DNA from 3 places in the Bradyrhizobium sp. USDA 4461 genome. Region 3 is predicted to be linked to each of the others. Evidence: predicted binding sites of a transcription regulator. Region 3 holds the regulator's gene; each other region holds the start of a gene.
The links. The regulator PhoB, encoded in region 3, activates phosphate uptake and scavenging genes when phosphate is short. The targets are predictions, from matches to a motif close to TGTCATNNANCTGTCAT.
Positions count from the first base shown of each region.

Region 1: a site for PhoB is predicted at 1,875-1,891, ahead of ACVINW_RS33235 (RNA degradosome polyphosphate kinase). Genes of this name have one in related genera too.
Region 2: a site for PhoB is predicted at 1,900-1,916, ahead of phnF (phosphonate metabolism transcriptional regulator PhnF). Genes of this name have one in related genera too.

Region 1 is NZ_JBSRXM010000001.1:7,042,858-7,046,308, reverse strand. It holds gene ACVINW_RS33235 (RNA degradosome polyphosphate kinase) at 1-1,801, opposite strand, end outside; gene ACVINW_RS33230 (chromosomal replication initiator DnaA) at 1,933-2,610, opposite strand; gene ACVINW_RS33225 (CDP-alcohol phosphatidyltransferase family protein) at 2,695-3,237, opposite strand; gene purM (phosphoribosylformylglycinamidine cyclo-ligase) at 3,398-3,451, shown strand, end outside.
Region 2 is NZ_JBSRXM010000001.1:8,375,597-8,379,047, reverse strand. It holds gene phnE (phosphonate ABC transporter, permease protein PhnE) at 1-147, shown strand, start outside; gene phnE (phosphonate ABC transporter, permease protein PhnE) at 144-992, shown strand; gene phnF (phosphonate metabolism transcriptional regulator PhnF) at 1,146-1,871, opposite strand; gene phnG (phosphonate C-P lyase system protein PhnG) at 1,976-2,437, shown strand; gene phnH (phosphonate C-P lyase system protein PhnH) at 2,442-3,050, shown strand; gene ACVINW_RS39120 (carbon-phosphorus lyase complex subunit PhnI) at 3,054-3,451, shown strand, end outside.
Region 3 is NZ_JBSRXM010000001.1:1,628,843-1,632,293, forward strand. It holds gene ACVINW_RS07705 (acetylornithine transaminase) at 1-490, opposite strand, end outside; gene ACVINW_RS07710 (hypothetical protein) at 489-728, shown strand; gene ACVINW_RS07715 (GcrA family cell cycle regulator) at 989-1,501, shown strand; gene phoB (phosphate regulon transcriptional regulator PhoB) at 1,773-2,483, opposite strand; gene phoU (phosphate signaling complex protein PhoU) at 2,612-3,328, opposite strand; gene pstB (phosphate ABC transporter ATP-binding protein PstB) at 3,349-3,451, opposite strand, start outside.

The DNA of each region.
Region 1 (3,451 bases), 5.4 Mb from region 3:
TGACGCGGATGTTCTCCGACAAGCCGGGCAGGCCGGGGCGCAGGCAGCAGATGCCGCGCACCACGAGCTCGACCGACACGCCGGCCTTGGAGGCCTCGTACAGCGCGTCGATGATGTCGGGGTCGACCAGCGCATTCATCTTCATCCACACCGCGCCCGCGCGGCCGTGCTTGACGTGGGAGATCTCGCCATGGATGTGCTCGATGATCCGCTTGCGCAGCGTCAGCGGCGACACCGCCATCTTCTCGATGTCGCTCGGCTCGGCATAGCCAGTGATGTAGTTGAACACCCGCGCGACGTCGCGGCCGATGATCGGATCCGAGGTGAAGTAGGAGAGGTCGGTGTAGATACGCGCGGTGACCGGATGATAGTTGCCGGTGCCGGTGTGCACATAGGTGGTGAGATTGCCGCCCTCGCGGCGCACCACCATCGACAGCTTGGCGTGCGTTTTCAGCTCGATGAAGCCGTACACCACCTGCACGCCGGCGCGTTCGAGGTCGCGCGCCCAGCGGATGTTGGCTTCCTCGTCGAACCGCGCCTTGAGCTCGATCAAGGCGGTCACCGACTTGCCGGCCTCGGCGGCCTCCGCCAGCGCGCGCACGATCGGCGAGTTGTTCGAGGTGCGATACAGCGTCTGCTTGATCGCGACGACGTCAGGATCGCGCGCCGCCTGTTGCAGGAACTGGACGACGACGTCGAAGGATTCGTAGGGATGGTGGACCACGAGGTCCTTCTGCCGGATCGCGGCGAAAATATCGCCGCCATGGTCGCGCACCCGCTCGGGATGACGCGGCACATAGGGCGGGAATTCGAGGTCGGGGCGATTGAGGCGGGTGAGCTGCGACAGCTCGTTCATCGCCAGCACGCCGTCGACCAGGATCACTTCATCGTCCGCGGCCGACAAGGCGTGCTGCACGAAGATGCGCAGCTCTTCCGGCATCGTGGCCTCGATCTCGAGCCGGATCACCGATCCGCGGCGGCGGCGCTTGAGCGCGGTCTCGAACAGGCGAACGAGGTCTTCGGCCTCTTCTTCGATTTCGAGTTCGGAGTCCCTGATGATGCGGAATGCGCCCTGGCCCTTGACGGTGTAGCCGGGGAACAGGCGGCCGATGAACAGCCCGGTGGCCTGCTCGAGCGTGATCAGCCGCGCCGGCGCGCCTTCCTTGGTGGAGGGGATGCGGATGAAGCGGTCGATCTTCCCGGGCATGCGGATCAGCGCGTTCATCGCCTTGCCGTCGGAGACCCGCGACAATTGCAGCGCAACGGTGAAGCCGAGGTTCGGAATGAACGGGAACGGATGCGCCGGGTCGATCGCGAGCGGGGTCAGCAGCGGGAAGATGCTATGGAGGAAGTGATCCTCGATCCAGCTGCGCTCGGACTTGGTGACGTCGCGCCCGTCGACCAGCTGGATGCCGACCTTGGCCAGGATGTCGCGCAGGTCGCTCCAGATCGCCTGCTGGTCGGAGGCGAGCTGCGACACCGTCTTGTTGATCATCACAAGCTGCTCGGCCGGCAGCAGGCCGTCCGGGCTGCGCTCGGTGATGCCCTCGCGGACCTGCGCCTTGATGCCGGCGACACGGACCATGAAGAACTCGTCGAGGTTATTCGCCGAAATCGACAGGAAGCGGACCCGTTCCAGCACGGGATGGCCAAGATTGACCGATTCCTCGAGCACCCGGCGGTTGAAATGCAGCCAGGAGAGCTCCCGGTTGATGAATCGCTCGGGGCTGGTCGCGATCGCGGGGGCGGGTGGGAGTTCCGCCTCTTTCTCTTTGATTTCAGTTGCTTGTGCCGAGTCCATCAAGTGTTGGTCCAGTTCGGGGCAGGGGCCGGAGCGGTCTAGCCGAGGGCCGCAGAGACCATGTGATATTGCGATGACGTTTCGATGACATTGATGTTCCGCTGGCCCGCGCCGTCAAGCCGCAGCGCCGCTCAGGCGTCGCGCAACAGCTCGGCCGCCAGCGCCCGCGTGACCGGTCGGCCGAGCCGCAGCGCCTCGGTGTCGAGCAGTTCGACCGCCTGGCGGACGGCAACGTAGGAGCGCTCGATCCGGTTGCAGAGATAGCTGACCAGCGGCTCGTCCACGCTCATCTGGCGGTCGGCGCAGAACTTGACGATCAGGCCGCGGAACAGCTGGTCGTCGGGCGGCAGCAGCGTCACCGTCGGCACCGCGCGAAGCCGCGACCGCAGATCGCGCAGTTCGATCTCGAATGCCGATGGCGGGATGCGGGCCGTGATCAGCAGGTAGGCATCGTCCTGCCGCGCGAGATTGAGCAGGTGAAACATCGCGCGCTCGTCGAAATCCGACGGCCTCAAATCCTCGACCACCAGCGCGCCGGTCGCAAGCGCCGTCGGCACCGTGTCGGCGGTCAGCGCATGAGCCGCGGTCGCGCGGGCGCCGGCGCTCTCGGCCCAGATCGCGGCGAGGTGGCTTTTGCCGGAGCCGTCGGGGCCGACCAGCAGCATGATCCGGTTCGGCCAGTCGGGCCAGCCGTCGATCAGCGCCAGCGCCGCCTCATTGGCGGGGCCCTCGAGGAAATCGTCGCGGGTCAGTCTCTCCTCGTGCGGCAGGGCCAAGGCCAATTGACGAGGTTGAACGCTACCGGCCACGCAAGTCTCCAAACCACTTCATTCTAGCAAGATCTCTGCGCCAGCGCTTTGCGCCTGTCGCGGGAAAACCGGCTTCCGCTTGTCCTACCGGGCCTCGATCGTGCTCATGTGCCGGACCCACTCCACGAGATAGAGGGACACCGAACCCAAAGTAAAGATCGTGACCAGGCCCATCAGGATCAGGTCGTAGGGATGCGGCTCGAAGCGAAAGCCGAGCGAGGCCAGCACCAGGGCTGCAAACGCGACCTGCGCCGCCGTGTTCAGCTTCGACACCATCAGCGGCTTCATCTCGACCGGCTTGTCGAACAACCATGACACAATCACGGCAGAGACGATCATGATGTCGCGCGACACCACCAGAATCACGATCCAGCGCGGCACCGCGCCCCAGATTCCGAGCGCGACATAGATCGACACCAACAGCGCCTTGTCGGCGAGCGGGTCGAGCAGGGCGCCGAGCTCGCTCGTCATGTTGAAGCGCTTGGCGAGGAAACCGTCGACCGCGTCCGACACGCCGGCGATCACGAAGATCGCGAATGCGATCTCCATCTGGCTCGACACGATGGCCCAGACGATCACCGGCACCAGGATGATGCGGCCGAGGGTAATGATGTTCGGAATGCTCAACTTGGATCGCTTCCCGGCTAGAAGCCTGATTTTACTCGATATCCGGCTCTTTTGTGCGGCGGCCGGGTGTTATCTACATAGTATCGCGGCGGCAATGCCGCGAGCCATTGCGCGGGGGCGGAATTCCTCGTAACCAGCCCCTGATCATCTGGAATTGGGCATGACCGAGCGCAAAAACGGGCTCACTTACGCGGATTCGGGTGTCGATATCGAC
Region 2 (3,451 bases), 6.7 Mb from region 3:
GGCCAGGAGCTTGTGGTCGCGATCCGCAAGTTCTATTACTCGGACGTCAGCGCCATCCTCGTCACCATCATCCTCACCGTCTTCATCATCGACATCTCGACCGGCTGGCTGCGCGGCCGGCTGTTCGGCAAGGAGACGCGCCGATGAGCCAGATGCCGAAGCCGGATGCCGCCGAGCTCCGTGCGAAATATCCCGACGCCTTCGAGCGGCCGGCATCGGCGCGGCTGGCATTGCCCGCGATGATCGCGGTCGCGTTCGCGATCTTCGTGTTCGGCCTGGTCGATCTCGACTTCTCGCCGTCCAGGCTGATCTCGGGCGTCGGCCAGCTCGGCTGGATCACCATGCTGATGATCCCGCCGAATCCCGGCGCATCATTCCCGCTCTACATGCAGGCGCTCGGCGAGACGCTGTCGATCGCGCTGCTCGGCACCACGCTTGCGGCGCTGTTGGCGCTGCCGGTCAGCCTGCTGGCGGCCCGCAACGTCATCCCCTCGAATTTCATCCGATTCCCGGTGCGGCGCTTCCTGGACACGATCCGCGGCGTCGATACGCTGATCTGGGCGCTGGTCTGGATCAACGTCGTCGGGCTCGGCCCGTTCGCCGGCGTGCTCGCGATCATGGTCTCCGACTTCGGCGCATTCGGAAAATTGTTCTCCGAGGCGATCGAGGCGGCCGACCGCAAGCAGGTCGAGGGCATCCGCGCTTCCGGCGGCAATGCACTTCATGAGATCCGCTTCGGGCTGCTGCCGCAGGTGCTGCCTGTGATCGCCGGACAGGTGCTGTATTTCATCGAGTCGAACACCCGCTCGGCCACCATCATCGGCATCGTCGGCGCCGGCGGCATCGGCCTGCAGCTCGCCGAGCAGATCCGCGTGCTGGAATGGCAGAAGGTGTCGTTCCTGATCCTGATGATCCTGATCGCGGTCGCCGCGATCGACTTCATCTCGAGCAAGCTGCGCTTCGCCATCATCGGACGGCGAGCGGTGGCGTAGGACTCCACCTCGCCCCGCTCTTGCGGGGAGAGGTCGGATTGCGAAGCAATCCGGGTGAGGGGTGCTCCCCCGTGCTCATATCTGTCGAATTCGCGGAGACAGCCCCTCACCCCAACCCTCTCCCCGCAAGAGCGGGGCGAGAGAGCAGAGCGATCAGCCGTTCTCGACCAGAAACTCGACGCGCTCGGCGGCGAAGCGCGAGCGCTTGGTCACCAGCGGCTGGTCCAGCATGTCGACATCGGTGGCATCGACCACCAGCACCGGCCGTCCCAGCGGCAGGTCGAGCCGCGCCGCATCGGTGGCATCGGCAATCGCCGCGGTGATCCGGGTCGAGGCGCGGTGATAATCCTTCACGCCGTAATGTCCGAGCAGCTTGGTCATCGAGTGGACATTGGCGAACACGTTGCCGGCATCCGGAAATCGCTCGGCTGACAGCCATGTGGTGGAGACGCAGATCGGTGTCCGGTCGGCAAGCCGCACCGCTTCGATCCGGATCAGCGGCGCACCGATCTTCAGGCCCAGTTCACGCGCGATCTCGCGGTTGGCAATATCCTCACCGGCCTCGATCAGCTGGCCACGCGGTTCGTGGCCGCCGGCGCCGACGATCTCCGAGAACCGCGTGCGCGAGCGCAGCGGATAGGCGAGGCGCTGGGCTTCGACATAGGTGCCGCTGCCGCGCTCGGCGCGCACCAGTCCGCGCTCCGCCAATGCGGCGAGCGCGCGCCGCACGGTGTGGCGATTGACGCGGTAAGTCTCGGCGATCTCCATCTCGCCGGGCAGCTTTTCGCCCGCGGCAAAGCGGCCGTCAGCGATGCCGCGCTCGATGCCGTCGGCGACCTGCCGCCACAAGGCGACGCCGGAACTTTCCTGCATGCTCATCGCGCGGTGATACCAGAAATCTTCGGTTTGTCACGAAACAGTCATGGCGCTCCGCTATCAAGTTGTCTAGTATCATAGACAACTTGATACAAGCAAGGTTGCCAATGAGTTCGACCGGATCAAACAGCAAACAGGCCCAGCGCAAGGCTGCGATGACGGTGCTGGCGCACTCCGCGGCTGCGGATATCGCGGGCAGGCTGGCGGCGATCGCAATGCCCGCGCACGAGAACCTCCGTGAACCGGAAAACGGCCTTGTGATGCTGCGCGGACGGATCGGCGGCGACGGCGCGCCGTTCAATCTCGGCGAGGCGACGGTCTCGCGCGCGGCGGTGCGGCTTGCCACCGGCGAGGTCGGCTTCGGCTACACGCTCGGCCGCGATGCAGAGAAGGCGCGGATGATCGCGCTGTGCGACGCCATGGTGCAATCGGCGGCGTTGTCCGGCGAGGTGGAGACCAAGGTGATCGCGCCGCTACGTGCCGCGATGGATGCCGAGCGCGCCCGCAAGGCTGCGGAGACCGCGGCGACGCGGGTCGATTTCTACACGATGGTGCGCGGTGAGGGGTGATGCAATGACGACGATTGCCGAAATGCCCGCAGGCTTTGCCGACAAGGTGCTGTCGGCGCAATCCACCTTCCGTTCCGTGATGGATGCGATGGCGCGTCCAGGCAGCGTGCAGCGCGTCGCAGCAAGCGTCGGGGTGCCCGCCGGCATGATGCGCGGCTCGGCCGCGATCGCGCTGACGCTGTTCGATCACGACACGCCGATCTGGCTCGATGCCGCGATGTCGGCGACGCCGGACGTCGCCCGCTGGCTGAAATTTCACGCCGGCGCGCCGGTGGTTGGGGATTCCTCGATCGCAAGCTTCGCGCTGATCGGCGATGCCGCGAACCTGCTGGCGTTGGAGCGCTTCGCGTTCGGCAGCAGCGAATATCCGGACCGCTCGACCACGCTGATTCTCCAGGTCGACAGCCTGACCCAGGGGCCGGCCTTCGAGCTGAAAGGACCCGGCATCGACGGTAGCGCGTTGCTGCAGGCGATGATCAAGCCGCGCGACCTGTTCCAGCGGCTTGCAATCAACGAAGTCCTGTTCCCGCGCGGCATCGATGTCGTGCTGGTCCATGACGATGCCATTGTCGCGATCCCGCGCACCACGCGGCTGATCGCAAGCGGAGTGTGAGCGATGTATGTAGCCGTCAAGGGAGGCGAACGCGCCATCGAGAACGCTCATCGCCTGCTGGCGCATGAGCGGCGGGGCGATCGCGATGTACCCGAGGTGACGCTGGCGCAGATCTCCGAGCAGCTCGCGCTCGGCGTCGATCGCGTGATGACCGAGGGCTCGCTATACGACCGCGAGTTGGCGGCGCTGGCGATCAAGCAGGCGCGCGGCGACATGATCGAGGCGATCTTCCTGGTCCGCGCCTTCCGTGCCACGCTGCCGCGCTTCGGCGCCACCGAACCGGTCGACACCGGCGAGATGCTGGTGCGGCGGCGGATCTCCTCGACCTTCAAGGACGTCCCGGGCGGCCAGATCCTCGGGCCGACTTTCGACTACACCCACCGCCTGCTCGACCCGCAGCT
Region 3 (3,451 bases):
GCGGCACCTGGTCGAAGCCGTCCATCGGCGGGCCAAAGCCTTCGAGATATTTCGCCGCGCCGGTCGCGGCCAGCGTGCCCAGCGTGCGGCCATGGAAGGCGCCTTCGAAGGTGATGATGCGGTAGCGCTCGCCATGGCCCTTGGAGAAGTGATAGTGGCGGACCAGCTTGATCACGCCCTCCATCGCCTCCGCGCCGGAATTGCAGAAGAACACGAAGTCGGCGAAGCTCTGCTCGCACAGCCGCGCGGCGAGCACCTCGCCGTCCGGGCTCTTGAACAGGTTCGACATGTGCCAGAGCCTGGTCGCCTGTTCCTGCAGCGCCTTCACCAGATGCGGATGCGCATGCCCGAGCGCGTTGACGGCGACGCCCGAGGTGAAATCGAGATAGCGGTCGCCGTTGGTTGCGATCAGCCAGGCGCCCTCACCGCGCTCGAAGCCGAGATCGACCCTGGCGAAGACGGGAAGCAGATGCGACGAGGCGTTGGTCATGGCGTTCACTGCCGGTTTGAAGCCGACAATTGCCGCGCGCCTTGACGCCAGCGCAGCAACGGCCAGCTTCGGAAAACAAAACGGCCGCCTTTGCGGGCGGCACGTGGGCAACATTCTATGCTGCGGCGGGTCCGTGTCAATCGCCAGGAGCCGGTCCTTTGCCGGGCTTCCTGCGCTGCCGAACGAGCGCAATCCGGAGCATTCCGGTGCGGTGGAAAAGCCTCACAGCAATGCTTAACTTTGTCGGAACATGTGGACGCACGGCCGCGGACTCTTGCGCCAGAGTCACGCCATATTGTAGCGTTTGGCCTGTCGGGTACGACATCTCGTGCGGCAGTACTGGACCCTCTAAGTAGCCTTTGTGTCTCGCGTAAACGTTCGGGCGCAACACCGCGCCCGGCGAGGGCTAAGGGATTCTGGCCGCAGGGATATTTGTCCAGATTTGGCTCGCAGCGCCGCTCCAATGACTGGCCGGCGCCATGCGAAAGGAAGAATGCGATGACGGTATTGACCTGGTCCGACGATCGCGTCGAGCAGCTGAAGAAGCTCTGGGAGTCTGGCCTTTCGGCCAGCCAGATCGCAGCGGAACTTGGCAATGTGACGCGAAACGCCGTGATCGGCAAAGTGCACCGGCTCGGCCTCTCCGGCCGCGCCAAGGCACCCTCCACGGCGGCGCCGCGGCAGCGCAAGGCGCGCCCCGCCCAGCACATGATGCGAGTGGCGCGCCCGGTCTCGCGCGGCAACACCGCGCTCGCGCACGCCTTCGAGGTCGAGATGGAGCCCGATCCGATCTCGTTCGACAACGTGGTGCCGATGAGCCAGCGGCTGTCGCTGCTCGAACTCAACGAGGCCACCTGTCACTGGCCGGTCGGCGATCCCTCGAGCCCGGAATTCTTCTTCTGCGGCGGCAAGGCGCTCGCCGGCCTGCCCTATTGCGCGCATCATTCCCGCGTCGCCTACCAGCCCGCCGCCGATCGCCGCCGGCCGTCGGCGAAGCCGCAGATCAAGTAGCCCTCGGGAAAACTACGGAAGACCTGAAAAACAAATCCCCGCACAAGCGGGGATTTTTTGTGAGCGAATGAACATCAAGGGCACATAGCCCAGGTCAAGCGCACTGCGCGACGTAAGGTGAGCACACGCGCCCCTCCCCACCCTCCCCCGCAAGGAGGGAGGGAGCCGGACAGTGTGCTCACCTCACGCGATAACGAGCCGCCGCTCGTGGCGCGATGGATTGCTTCGCTCCGCTCGCAATGACGATGACGGCTCTCGCCGGAAAGGCGACTTACGGCTGCGGCTCGGCTTTCGCGAAGCGGTCGTCGAGCGCGTAGCCGGCGCCGCGCACGGTGCGGATCGGATCCTGCTCGCGGCCCGGATTGAGCAGCTTGCGCAGGCGGCCGATATGGACGTCGACGGTGCGCTCATCGATGTAGATGTCGCGGCCCCAGACGCTGTCGAGCAGCTGCTCGCGGCTGAACACGCGGCCGGGATGCTCGAGGAAGAATTCGAGCAGCCGATACTCGGTCGGCCCGAGATCGATCGGACGGCCCGAGCGCGCGACGCGGCGCTTCTCGCGGTCGAGCTCGATGTCGCCATAGGTCAGGACGGTGGCGAGCCGCTCCGGGCTCGCGCGGCGCAGCAGGCCCTTCACCCGCGCCAGGAGCTCCGGCACCGAGAACGGCTTGACGATGTAATCGTCGGCGCCGGTGGCCAGACCGCGCACCCGCTCGCTCTCCTCGCCGCGCGCGGTCAGCATGATGATCGGAAGCTGCTTGGTCTCGGGCCGCGCCCGCAGGCGGCGGCACAGCTCGATGCCGGACAGGCCCGGCAGCATCCAGTCGAGGACCACGAGGTCGGGAACGCGCTCCTTGAGGCGGGTATCGGCATCGTCGCCGCGCCCCACCGTTTCGACATCGTAGCCTTCCGCATCGAGGTTGTAGCGCAACAGCGTCGTTAGCGCTTCCTCGTCTTCGACTACCAGAATGCGTGCGCTCATCGGTCTAAGTTCTTTCTCTGTGGTGATCTGTTGCCCAGACGCAAACCGAAACACTTAGCTTCTTGAGCATAATCCCCGCGGAAACGACTTGTCGAAGACAATCCGGTTCCGCGCGTGCGGATGATGTCCTAGTTACCCGGCACAGTGGTGGCAAAATTGGTCATGTCGCCCTTCGGGCGCTTGTCGGTGATCTGCTGGCCTTCGATCATGTAGAACACAGTCTCGGCGATGTTGGTGGCGTGATCGCCGATCCGCTCGATGTTCTTGGCGCAGAACATCAGATGGATGCAGAACGAGATGTTGCGCGGATCTTCCATCATGTAGGTGAGCAGCTCGCGGAACAGCGAGGTGCAGATCGCATCGACCTCCTCGTCGCCCTTCCAGACGTTCATCGCCGCCGGCAGATCGTGCGCGGCATAGGCGTCGAGCACCGACTTGACCTGCGACAGCACGAGGTCGGTCATGTGCTCCAGGCCGCGGATCAGCTTCAGCGGCTGGAAATCGCTCTCCAGCGCCGCGACGCGCTTGCCCATGTTCTTGGCGAGGTCGCCGATCCGCTCGAGGTCGGTGGCGACGCGCATCGCGCTGACGATCTCGCGCAGATCGATCGCCATCGGCTGGCGCCGCGCGATCGTCAGCACCGCGCGCTCTTCGATGACGCGCTGCAGATTGTCGATCTCGATATCGGCGGCGACCACGCGCTTGCCGAGCGCGACGTCGCGCCGGATCAGCGCGTCGACCGACTCGGTGATCATCCGCTCGACGAGGCCGCCCATCTCGGCGACCAGGCGGGTCAACTCCTGCAGGTCGCTGTCGAATGCCTTGGCGGTGTGTTCAGAAGCCATCATCTGTCTCCTCAGCCCGGTCAGCCGAACCGGCCAGTGATGTAGTCCTGGGTGCGTCGATCGCTCGGCGAGGTGAAGATCTTGTTGGTGTCGTCGAACTCGATCAGCTCGCCGAGATACATG